One region of the Teredinibacter franksiae genome, then DNA from elsewhere that is predicted to be linked to it. Evidence: predicted binding sites of a transcription regulator. Region 1 holds the regulator's gene; each other region holds the start of a gene.
What was found. Region 1 encodes sigma-54, which starts transcription at its own class of promoters, with help from an activator protein. Its sites were predicted from a motif close to TGGCACANNNNTTGCNNT; they were not measured.
Positions count from the first base shown of each region.

Region 1 (3,283 bases):
AAACTCGTCGGAAAGAGGGTGGCGACGCCGTGTTTCGGAAAAGCGTTTAAGCAGCATTTCACGCGAGCTATCGAGAAATACGATCTGGTACTGTTTGCGGTCGATAGGGGCGCTGGCAATAAGTTCGCCGAGCTTGCCGAGGTCGCTATAGATATTGCGTGCGTCAATGCCGATGGCAAAGCGCTGGCTATCGGCGTTGGGTGCGGCGGCTATTTGCTCGATAAGGGCCGGTAACAAGTTAACCGGTAGGTTGTCGATACAGGTGTAGCCTTCGTCTTCAAGCAGGTGTAGGGCCGACGTTTTACCGGATCCAGATCTTCCACTGATGATAAGCAGGCGCATAAAATTCTTCCGGGAAAGTTGTTCGCTGGGTAAGTGTAATACTGGTGCGCTCTTCGGAGCGCTTAGACCCGACGGGCTGAGCCATAGGCTTGGGCTCAGTTTTTAGTTTACACCAGAAGCGATACGAAACAATTCTTGATTGTTGTGACAGGCCCTCAGGCGCTTTGCGTAGCTTGGGTCTTGCAGGTTTTCGGCAAGGCTCGAGAGGGTTTGCAGGTGGGCGTCTTCAGCGTTCTCGGGCACCAGCATGGCAAATACTAGGTCCACGGGCTCACCGTCTACGGCGTCGAAGTCGATGGGCTGCTCGAGGGTAATACAGGCGCATAGGGTTTCACCCCCGGTGGCAAATCGGCAGTGGGGTATAGCAATACCCTGGCCGATACCGGTTGAACCCAAGCGTTCCCTTGAAACGAGGCTCTGAAAAAGCGCTGTCTCGTTGGTACCTTCAATGGCGTGGGCAAAAATGCCAGCGAGATTTTCTAGCAGGCGTTTTTTGCTGCTGTCGCTTGTGGCGGCTTTGCAGCGATCTTCGGAAAGGAGTGACGAAATCTGCATGGTGATTCGATTGCCGGTGATGTCCGTATTAATATTAGATGAGGTTTAAGTCTTTTGTGCAAAGCGATTGCTTTGTTGAGCAACTCATCGAATTGGCGCGCATTCTACCAATAATCCGTGATCTTCCAAGAGTTGGGAGCTGGGGAAATCAAAAAAAGAGTAAATAAAAATTTAATCACTTATTCAAGGTGTGGTAAATGGCTTTACACCAGCCGCTTTCGTTCGTTGGAAGGTGGTATGTGTAGCGATTCACGGTACTTGGCAATTGTGCGTCGGGCCACCTTGATTCCCTGCTCGCCCAGTAGCCCTGTGATTTTTGAGTCGCTTAGGGGTTTGCGTGCATTCTCTGCGGCCACCAATTTTTTAATGATGGCGCGAATGGCTGTAGATGAACACTCTCCGCCGGTATCGGTGGCAACATGACTTGAAAAGAAGTATTTCAGCTCGAAAATACCCTGGGGGGTGTGCATGTATTTTTGTGTGGTTACCCGAGAAATGGTGGATTCGTGCATTTCCACTATTTCGGCAACATCGTGCAGCACCATGGGCTTCATGGCTTCTGGGCCGTAGTCGAGAAAGCCCTGTTGTTTTTCGACAATGCAGGTGGAGACTTTTAGCAGGGTTTCGTTACGGCTTTGCAGGCTCTTTAAGAACCAGCGAGCTTCCTGTAGGTTGTCGCGCAGGAAAGTGTTGTCGGCACTGGAGTCCGCACGCTTTACCATCGATGCATAGCCGGAGTTAATGCGAAGCTTGGGGGCGATGTCGGGGTTAAGCTGCACAACCCAACGATTATTGACCTTGCTGACAAATACATCGGGTACTACATATTCGGTATCGTCGCTGCCAATGGATTCTCCGGGGCGTGGATTTAGCCCTTGGATGATACTAATGGCCGCTTGCAGTTCGGGCTCTTTGAGCCGAAGCTTGCGCATAAGTTGCTTAAAGTCGCGGCTTGCGAGCAGGTTCAGGTAGTCTTTTACCAGTGCGCGTGCATGGCTGATATCGGGGCCTTCAACGCCTAGCTGGTTCAGCTGGATAAGCAGGCACTCGCGGATATCTTGGCTGAGTACGCCCGGAGGATCGAACTGCTGCACGCGATGAAGTACGGCGAGAATCTCATCTTCTTCGAGTTCTTCATACTGTGTCATCAGGCTGGTGAACAGCTCTTCAAGCGGTTGCCCGAGAATACCGTTGGGCTGCACGGCATCGATGAGGGTTTCGGCAATTTCTCGGTCGAGGTCCGACATGGGGGTGAGGTTGAGTTGCCAGTGCAGGTGATCCTGCAAGGTTTCGGACGTGCCCCGGCGGGACTCAAAATCGTAATCTTCGCTGTCGGGTTTAGCTAGGCCGGAACCTGATGGCGTAGGTTCGTAAATGTCGTCCCAGCTGGTGTCTACCGCGAGGTCTGTTGGAATGCTGTCTTCATTCCAGTCACCGTCAGGCTTGTCGGCAAATTCCTCCGCGCTGCTGGTGTCATCGGCGCTCGCCGTGGTATTAGCTGCTTCGGTGTCCTGCGAGGTGTTTTGGTTGTCTGTTGCCGGCGGTGCTTGTTCGTTCGCGTCGTTTGTCGCTGGCGCCTCTTCTATATCGTCCGACGTTTCGAGCATTGGATTGGAGTCCAGCGCCTCTTGAATTTCGACTTGCAGGTCCAGCGTCGAAAGTTGCAGTAGGCGAATGGCCTGTTGCAACTGTGGTGTCATCGTAAGTTGTTGTCCCAGTTTTAGCTGGAGAGATTGCTTCATAGGATGAACTGCGAACGTGTAGTGAGTAAAGGGTTACAAGTCGTAGTTTAGTCTTCGTATTCGAGACGCGCAATGGTTTTTAAAAGCAAGGAATATGCCGGTTTGAAGACCATTTTAAGGGGGTTGTCAAGGAAATCTCGGGGATTATAGGGTGAAATGTTTACCTAGGTACACTTCTCGTACTTTCTGGTTGTTGAGTACTTCCGCTGCTGCACCTTCGGCAATAATGTGGCCCTCAGAAACGATATACGCCTTCTCACAGATATCCAGTGTTTCTCGTACATTATGATCGGTAATGAGTACGCCAATGCCGCGCCCTTTTAGGTGTTGAACAATTTGCTTAATGTCGCTGACAGAGATGGGGTCTACGCCGGCAAAAGGTTCGTCAAGCAGGATGAACTGTGGTTCTGTGGCTAGGGCTCTGGCGATTTCAACGCGCCTGCGTTCACCGCCAGAAAGCGCCATGCCCAGGCTGTCACGAATGTGTTGAATGTGGAATTCGTTAAGTAATTGCTCCATGGCGGCAATACGCTGTTTGCGGTTAAGCTCTGAACGGGTTTCTAGAATAGCCATAATGTTGTCGGCCACTGTCAGCTTGCGGAATACCGAGGCCTCTTGAGGTAGATAGCCAAGACCTTCTCGAG
Region 1 covers NZ_JACJUV010000001.1:3,445,834-3,449,116, forward strand. The annotation lists gene rapZ (RNase adapter RapZ) at 1-342, opposite strand, end outside; gene H5336_RS14695 (PTS sugar transporter subunit IIA) at 445-897, opposite strand; gene H5336_RS14700 (RNA polymerase factor sigma-54) at 1,101-2,639, opposite strand; gene lptB (LPS export ABC transporter ATP-binding protein) at 2,784-3,283, opposite strand, start outside.

Region 2 (3,283 bases), 2.7 Mb from region 1:
CGTTCTCGGTAAACGACACATTACCTTGGGAAAAAGTTTGGGCCACGTCCTGTACCTGCACTCCACTGCCGATAGCATTGGAGCCAGCACCCAGTACCGATGTAGCATAGACATCACCAAATTCCGCACGCGAGGATTTAAACCCCGTGGTGGAAGCATTTGCAATATTGTTTCCGGTAACGGTTAAATCCGTTGAAGCGGCACGAATGCCGCTGAGGGCGGTATCGAAAGGCATAACACTCTCCTGCTATTTACTGACTTCTGTATTGGCCAAATTATCGATCAATACGCGCTGCGGCAAAAATTTGCCGCCTATTCGTTAAACTGTTTCACATCGGTAAGCTCTACAGCCCCTACTCCAGCCAAGTTCAATACAAGTCCACCGTTGCTGGCAACGGTTACACTGTTAACATTGGCACTGAGAGCAGTAGCTAGCTGCACACTTTCACCGTCGGCATTGGTCGTAACTTTAAATTGATACACACCAGGCGCAACACCCTCTTCATGGCTACTTTGCCAATCCAGCAGTTCGCCATTTACCTCTGCGTTCATACCATCCCAGCGCATCACTAGCTCGCCAGGAGGTTGAATACCCAACGATATTTGATCAATCAAGGCACCGGATTCACTGAAAATATCGACACTGATATCACTGGAACTTGCCGGCACATCAACACTCGCCGTAACCACATCACCGGTTTCCAGTCGAGTACGATCCGTTGGCACGGTAACCGAGCGACCAACAAGCGTAGAAGCCTGTAGCGCTTGGTTGGCCATAAAATTATTGGTGAAAGAATCAAAATTATTGTTTAGCTTGTCCAAACTTTCCACCGAGCTAAATTGAGCCAGCTGAGCAATAAATTCAGTATTTTCTTGTGGGCTCAGCGGGTCTTGATGTTCCAGTTGGGTAATCATAAGTTCCAGAAAAGCGCTCTGCCCCAATTCATTCGACTTGGGATCATCTTTGGTTTTGTCGTCGATTGAGAATTCGCTGAATAAGCTGCTATTCGCAATACTGTTAACTTCATTCATGTACTTACCCTCTGCGGCACCCTACGCTTACTGTGACTCTATTGCCCCAATGTAAGGACACGTTGAACCATTTGTTTGGCTGCATTCATGACCTCTACATTCACCTGAAATGAGCGTGACGCGGAAATCATATTAGTCATTTCCTCAACGATATTAACGTTAGGGTAATAAACATAACCCTCTTCGTTGGAGTTTGGGTTGTGAGGCTCGTACCGAGGCTGTAAAGGTGCATTACTCTCAACAATACCTTGAACCTGTACTCCAATCGAATCGGGGTTTTGCTGCTGTAGGCCGCCTTGTTGCCCAGCCAATACTGATGCCTGTACAGCCGAAAATACCGGATGTCTGCCACGGTAAACCTGATCAATACTGGAACTGGCGGTTTCAGCGTTTGCGATATTACTCGCCGTTGTATTCAGCCGAACGCTCTGCGCGTTCATGCCCGATCCAGCCACATTAAATATATTCGATAAACTCATAATTCAGTTACTCGCCTCTTATGGCCTTCGTCAGCCCCTTGAACTTACTACTCAAAAAAGTAAACGACGCCTGAAACTCTAAGTTGTTCTTCATGAACTCGGCGTGCTCAACCTGCTCCTCTACCGTATTGCCATCAATACTGGGCTGGTTTGGCGTTCGATATAATGTCTCGGTGTAACCCACGCCCGCACGGTTAAAGCTGATATGCCGGGAACGGGTAGCACTCATGGATAAATCAGCCGACTGATTACTCCGCCGTGCTGTTAATGCCTGCTGAAAATTGATATCTCTGGATTTGTACCCAGGGGTATCGGTATTGGCGAGGTTACTAGCCAGCACACCGGCACGCTGTGCGCGTAGTTGCAATGCTGATTCATGTACGCCGAGGGCTTTATCAAACGAAATTGCCATGCTGCTATTGTGTCCGTTGTAATCTGCTGTGAATCTTACTTAATGGACAATTTGCAATGGCTATGCCAAAGATACCGAAAGCCGCTATGTCGTTGAAATTATTGATTTTTATTTTTATGCGAAGTAAATATGGCGTTTAAGAGCGGCAATGTTTTTCCTTTGCCCGTCTTTGTTGGCCGGCTTATTCTTTGTTTAGGGCACCTGTACTCTCTCCGTACACCTAAGCGGTCTTGGCTTTCCGATTGCCACCACTCAAGCCGATAAACACCGTGAAGCCACAGAAGCCAGGAAAAGTAAAGTGAGATAGAACGAAAAAACTCAACATCACAAAATAAAGATAAAAAGGGAAAGGAAAACAACGCAGTATGGTTTAGAAGGGAACCTATATTACCTCTGCCTGTAACTCTACTTGGCTCGGTATACAACACCAGGGTTGCAATGCACCATGTCAAACAGCTCTGAAGCACCCGCTAGGCTTTCTGAAGAACCCAAAAACAAATACCCCCCGGGTCGCATCGTACCGCGTATACGCTTAAGAATATCGCACTTAAGATCGGCAGAGAAATAAATAAGTACATTACGGCAAAACACCACATCAAACTTCCCAAGTAACAAATAAGATTCCTGTAAGTTCAAAGGTTTAAACGTAACGCGCTGACGTATATTAGGTTTTACCCGCCAATAATCAGGATGCGGGCGCTCAAAGAAATTGCGCAAACGCTCTTCAGACAACCCGCGCGCAATAGAAAGACGATCATATTCTCCCTGTTTAGCGCTATCGAGAATCTGACTAGAGAGGTCGGTCGCGATGATCTCCAAAGGCAGGCTACTGACACCCAGCTTCGACCGTAAAAATTCTTCCACTACAATACTGAGAGAATAAGGTTCCTGACCAGAAGAACAGGCCGCCGACCAGATACGTATACGGCTATCTTTGCTTTTATCGGCCAGATCTGGCAACAACATTTTACGGAAATGTTCATACGGGTAATTGTCACGAAACCAAAATGTTTCGTTGGTAGTCATGGCATCTATGACTTTTTGACGCACGGCCCGGTTGGAATCGCTTTTGATAAGTCGCGTGAGTTCAGCGAGCGAACTACATTCGTAATCGATTAATATACGTCTTATGCGGGTGGCCACCAAATATTGTTTATTATGGCCTAAATCTATACCCGCAATATTTTGCAGATAATCACGAAACTCCTGGAATTCCGTATTCCCCAGCTGAATTCGCCCCTGTATTTGGCTGACGGTATTCTTACCGGCATTTACGCTCATAAATTGCCTAGCTCAAAGGGGTATTGAATATAATCTGTGTCACTATTCGACACTCTCGCCTTCTTCATTGAGTTGCTCA
Region 2 covers NZ_JACJUV010000001.1:777,406-780,688, forward strand. The annotation lists gene H5336_RS03070 (flagellar hook-basal body complex protein) at 1-235, opposite strand, end outside; gene H5336_RS03075 (flagellar hook assembly protein FlgD) at 313-1,032, opposite strand; gene flgC (flagellar basal body rod protein FlgC) at 1,071-1,511, opposite strand; gene flgB (flagellar basal body rod protein FlgB) at 1,519-1,923, opposite strand; gene H5336_RS03090 (CheR family methyltransferase) at 2,329-3,204, opposite strand; gene H5336_RS03095 (chemotaxis protein CheV) at 3,247-3,283, opposite strand, start outside.
Region 2: a site for sigma-54 is predicted at 1,974-1,991, ahead of flgB (flagellar basal body rod protein FlgB). Genes of this name have one in related genera too.

Region 3 (3,283 bases), 2.7 Mb from region 1:
GTATAAGCCTTAATACTGGTGCGGGCGTACCTGCGACAATAGCCAGTTTCAACGATCTGAGAACGTTGACAGGTGTGATCAATTCGCAAATCTCTTCTCCTTTAGCTCCGCAGACACCCATTGATGTAGTCGCCGAAGCTATTGATTACGGTGCGGGTGTTTTCGGTATCGAGTTTACATCTCCGCATGAGGGCGAAAATTCACAGGTTCAAATCCTTAACCAAGTAGGGAATGTGAATCAGTTGGGGCTTGATCCGGCGCCGCCTTCTTTAGGCGGAATAGCGGCGGTTTCTAATGGGTATCCACAGCAAAGTATTGATATCGTCGGGCCGGATGGTGAAACCGTGCCTTTTGTTAGTCTTGCGGGGGGAACAGCTGCCGATACCGCGTCAAAATTAAACGCCTTACCTGGGATATCAGCGACCGCTGAAACCGTTACTAGCTTGTCGAATTTTAATAGTTCGGCCGGCAATATGACCGTGACCATTAACAATGTTCAATTGGTAAGTGACTCGCTGGCGCTGATGGAGGCGGAGGTTAACGGCCTAACGAATTCTACGTTACCGGGTGTTTCGGCCGAGTTGAATGCTACCGGTACAGCACTGGTACTAACATCAGCGGTTGGTGATGATGTTCGGGTCAATATCGAGAGTATTGATGGTGGAGATTCGCTTACCATACAAGGGGACATGGGATCACCGTCACAGACCCTGCAGATACCGCCCGTTGGCGCAGGAAATTTTGATTCTACTTTGAATTCAATCGTGGTGGGTGGCAATATCAATATGGTATTGGACCAAGGCTATTCCATTGAAAATGCAGTGCCGGTTGCGGGTGGCCTATTTCAACCGCTATCGGATTCGGAATTTACGCCCGTTGTACTCAATGCGTTCGACCCAATTGATCAGTCCACCTATAACAGCGCAACATCCATGAGCATTTATGACAGCCTAGGTGTCTCTCACGTGATGACCCAGTTTTTTGTCAAACAGGAATACAATCCAACCGATTTAACCACATCGCAAAACCATTGGGCTATGTATGTTCAAATAGATGGTAGTGATGTGGGTGATCCAAATACAGCGCTACCGCCACCGGGGAATACGCAACCTACGGAAGCGATGTTTAACGTGCATTTTAACGAGGACGGCTCACTAAACCAGACATTAACCGACGATATGTTGATTTCGAATTGGGTTGTGATGGATGACGATGGTAATCAAACGGGGGCAATGGGGCCAATAAATGTGTTGGCTGGTGGCACAACCGCAATACCGGAGCCACCGACTTCTTCCAATTTTGTGATTGACCTAATGGGGACGACCCAGTTTGGCTCCGAATTTTCGGTGAATGACGTCGACCAGGATGGCTATGCAACCGGACGCCTATCAGGTTTGAGTATTGATGAAAGCGGAATTATATTTGCCCGTTACACCAACGGAGAATCTCAGGCGCTTGCACAAATCGCACTTGCCGACTTTACCAATCAGCAGGGATTGCAGCCGGTGGGAAGTACAATGTGGGCAGAAAATTTTGAATCTGGGCCACCGAATGTGGGGACACCTCAAAGTGCCGCGCTAGGCGCCATCCAATCTGGCGCATTGGAAGAATCAAATGTGGATTTAAGTGCACAGTTAGTCAACTTGATTATCGCCCAGCGTAACTTCCAGGCCAGTGCTAAAACTATTGAAACGGCGGATCAGGTAACGCAAACCATTATTAATTTGCGATAAGGTTTGCTATTTTTACTGGCTGTTGGAACCCTTCACTCCGTAAGTCTCCAGCATTCAGGAATGCTTGTTATCCAAGCTTTCTGAATCTGGAAATTCAGCAATTGCTCAATGGTGTTTTTTACGCGGTTAAACGTGTGTGGAACAGCTGGTTAGGGCAAAATTCGGTTATCCCTCTCCAAAATAGCTAATTATCATAGATGAGCTAAATGCTTTTAGTGCATTTTAATTTTCTGGCATTCTTATTGCTCTTTTCATAATGAAGCGTAAAAAGTGACGAGATTCCACCGTTTTTACTCCTTACTATTTTTACGAAACTATTTCTAATTAAGAGCAATATCCCATGGATAAAGCACTTTATGTGGCCATGACAGGCGCAAAACACAATATGCGCGCGCAAACGGCGCACGCCAATAATTTGGCCAATATCAACACAACTGGATTCAAAGCCGACTTTGCGCAAGCCCGTAGTATGCCCGTGTACTACGGTGACGGACAGCCCACAAGGGCCTATGCATTGGCAGAAAGCCCGGCGACGGATTTTAGTCAAGGCGCGCTAATCGATACCGGTCGAGAATTAGATGTAGCCATTAAGGGCGAAGGATTTATTGCGGTACAGAGCCCAGATGGCAGCGAAGCATATACTCGTGCAGGGTCTCTTTATGTAGACAGTGTGGGTATTTTAAGAACCGGCAATAACTTGCCGGTACTGGGTAACGGAGGCCCGGTGGCAATTCCCGCAGCGGAAAAAATTGAACTCGCTGTTGATGGCTCGATTACGGTTATTCCTTTAGGGCAGGGTGTAGATGCACCGGTTGTTGTGGATCGAATTCGCCTTGTGAACCCTCCACTCGATACGGTAAAACGCGGGTCGGACGGCTTGCTACGCGCATTTAATCCTGAGCAAGATGTTCCCGCGGATGGCGCAGTACGTTTAATCTCCGGATTTGTAGAAGGCAGTAATGTTAACGCTGTTAACGAACTCACCAGTGTTCTTAGCCTCGCTCGTCAATACGAGATGCAGGTGAAAATCATGAAAAATGTTAAAGAAAATTCCGAAACCTCAGCAAGTCTGTTGCGGGTTAGTGGTTAACGAGGTGTGATATGCACTCAGCACTCTATGTCAGTAAAACAGGTTTGGCTGCACAGGACATACAGCTAACAACAATCGCCAACAACCTGGCCAATACGTCTACCGTTGGTTATAAGCGCGATAGGGCAGTATTTGAAGATTTACTCTACCAGATACAGCGGCAACCTGGTGCACAAAATACCGAGGAAACGCAACTGCCTTCCGGCCTGCAGTTAGGTACCGGTGTGCGTGTTGTCGGTACTCAAAAACAATTTACGGCCGGTAGCTTACAAATTACCGGTCAGCCATTGGACATGGCGATAGACGGTCGTGGTTTTTTCCAAATTCTGCAACCGGATGGTGATATAGGCTACACCCGAGCTGGCCAGCTGCACTTAAGCGCAGAAGGTGAAATTGTGGATGCCAGTGGTTTGTTACTACAGCCGGCTATTACCGTGCCACCGAATGCAGATCGACTTAC
Region 3 covers NZ_JACJUV010000001.1:773,661-776,943, reverse strand. The annotation lists gene H5336_RS03070 (flagellar hook-basal body complex protein) at 1-1,733, shown strand, start outside; gene flgF (flagellar basal-body rod protein FlgF) at 2,074-2,823, shown strand; gene flgG (flagellar basal-body rod protein FlgG) at 2,835-3,283, shown strand, end outside.
Region 3: a site for sigma-54 is predicted at 1,965-1,982, ahead of flgF (flagellar basal-body rod protein FlgF). Genes of this name have one in related genera too.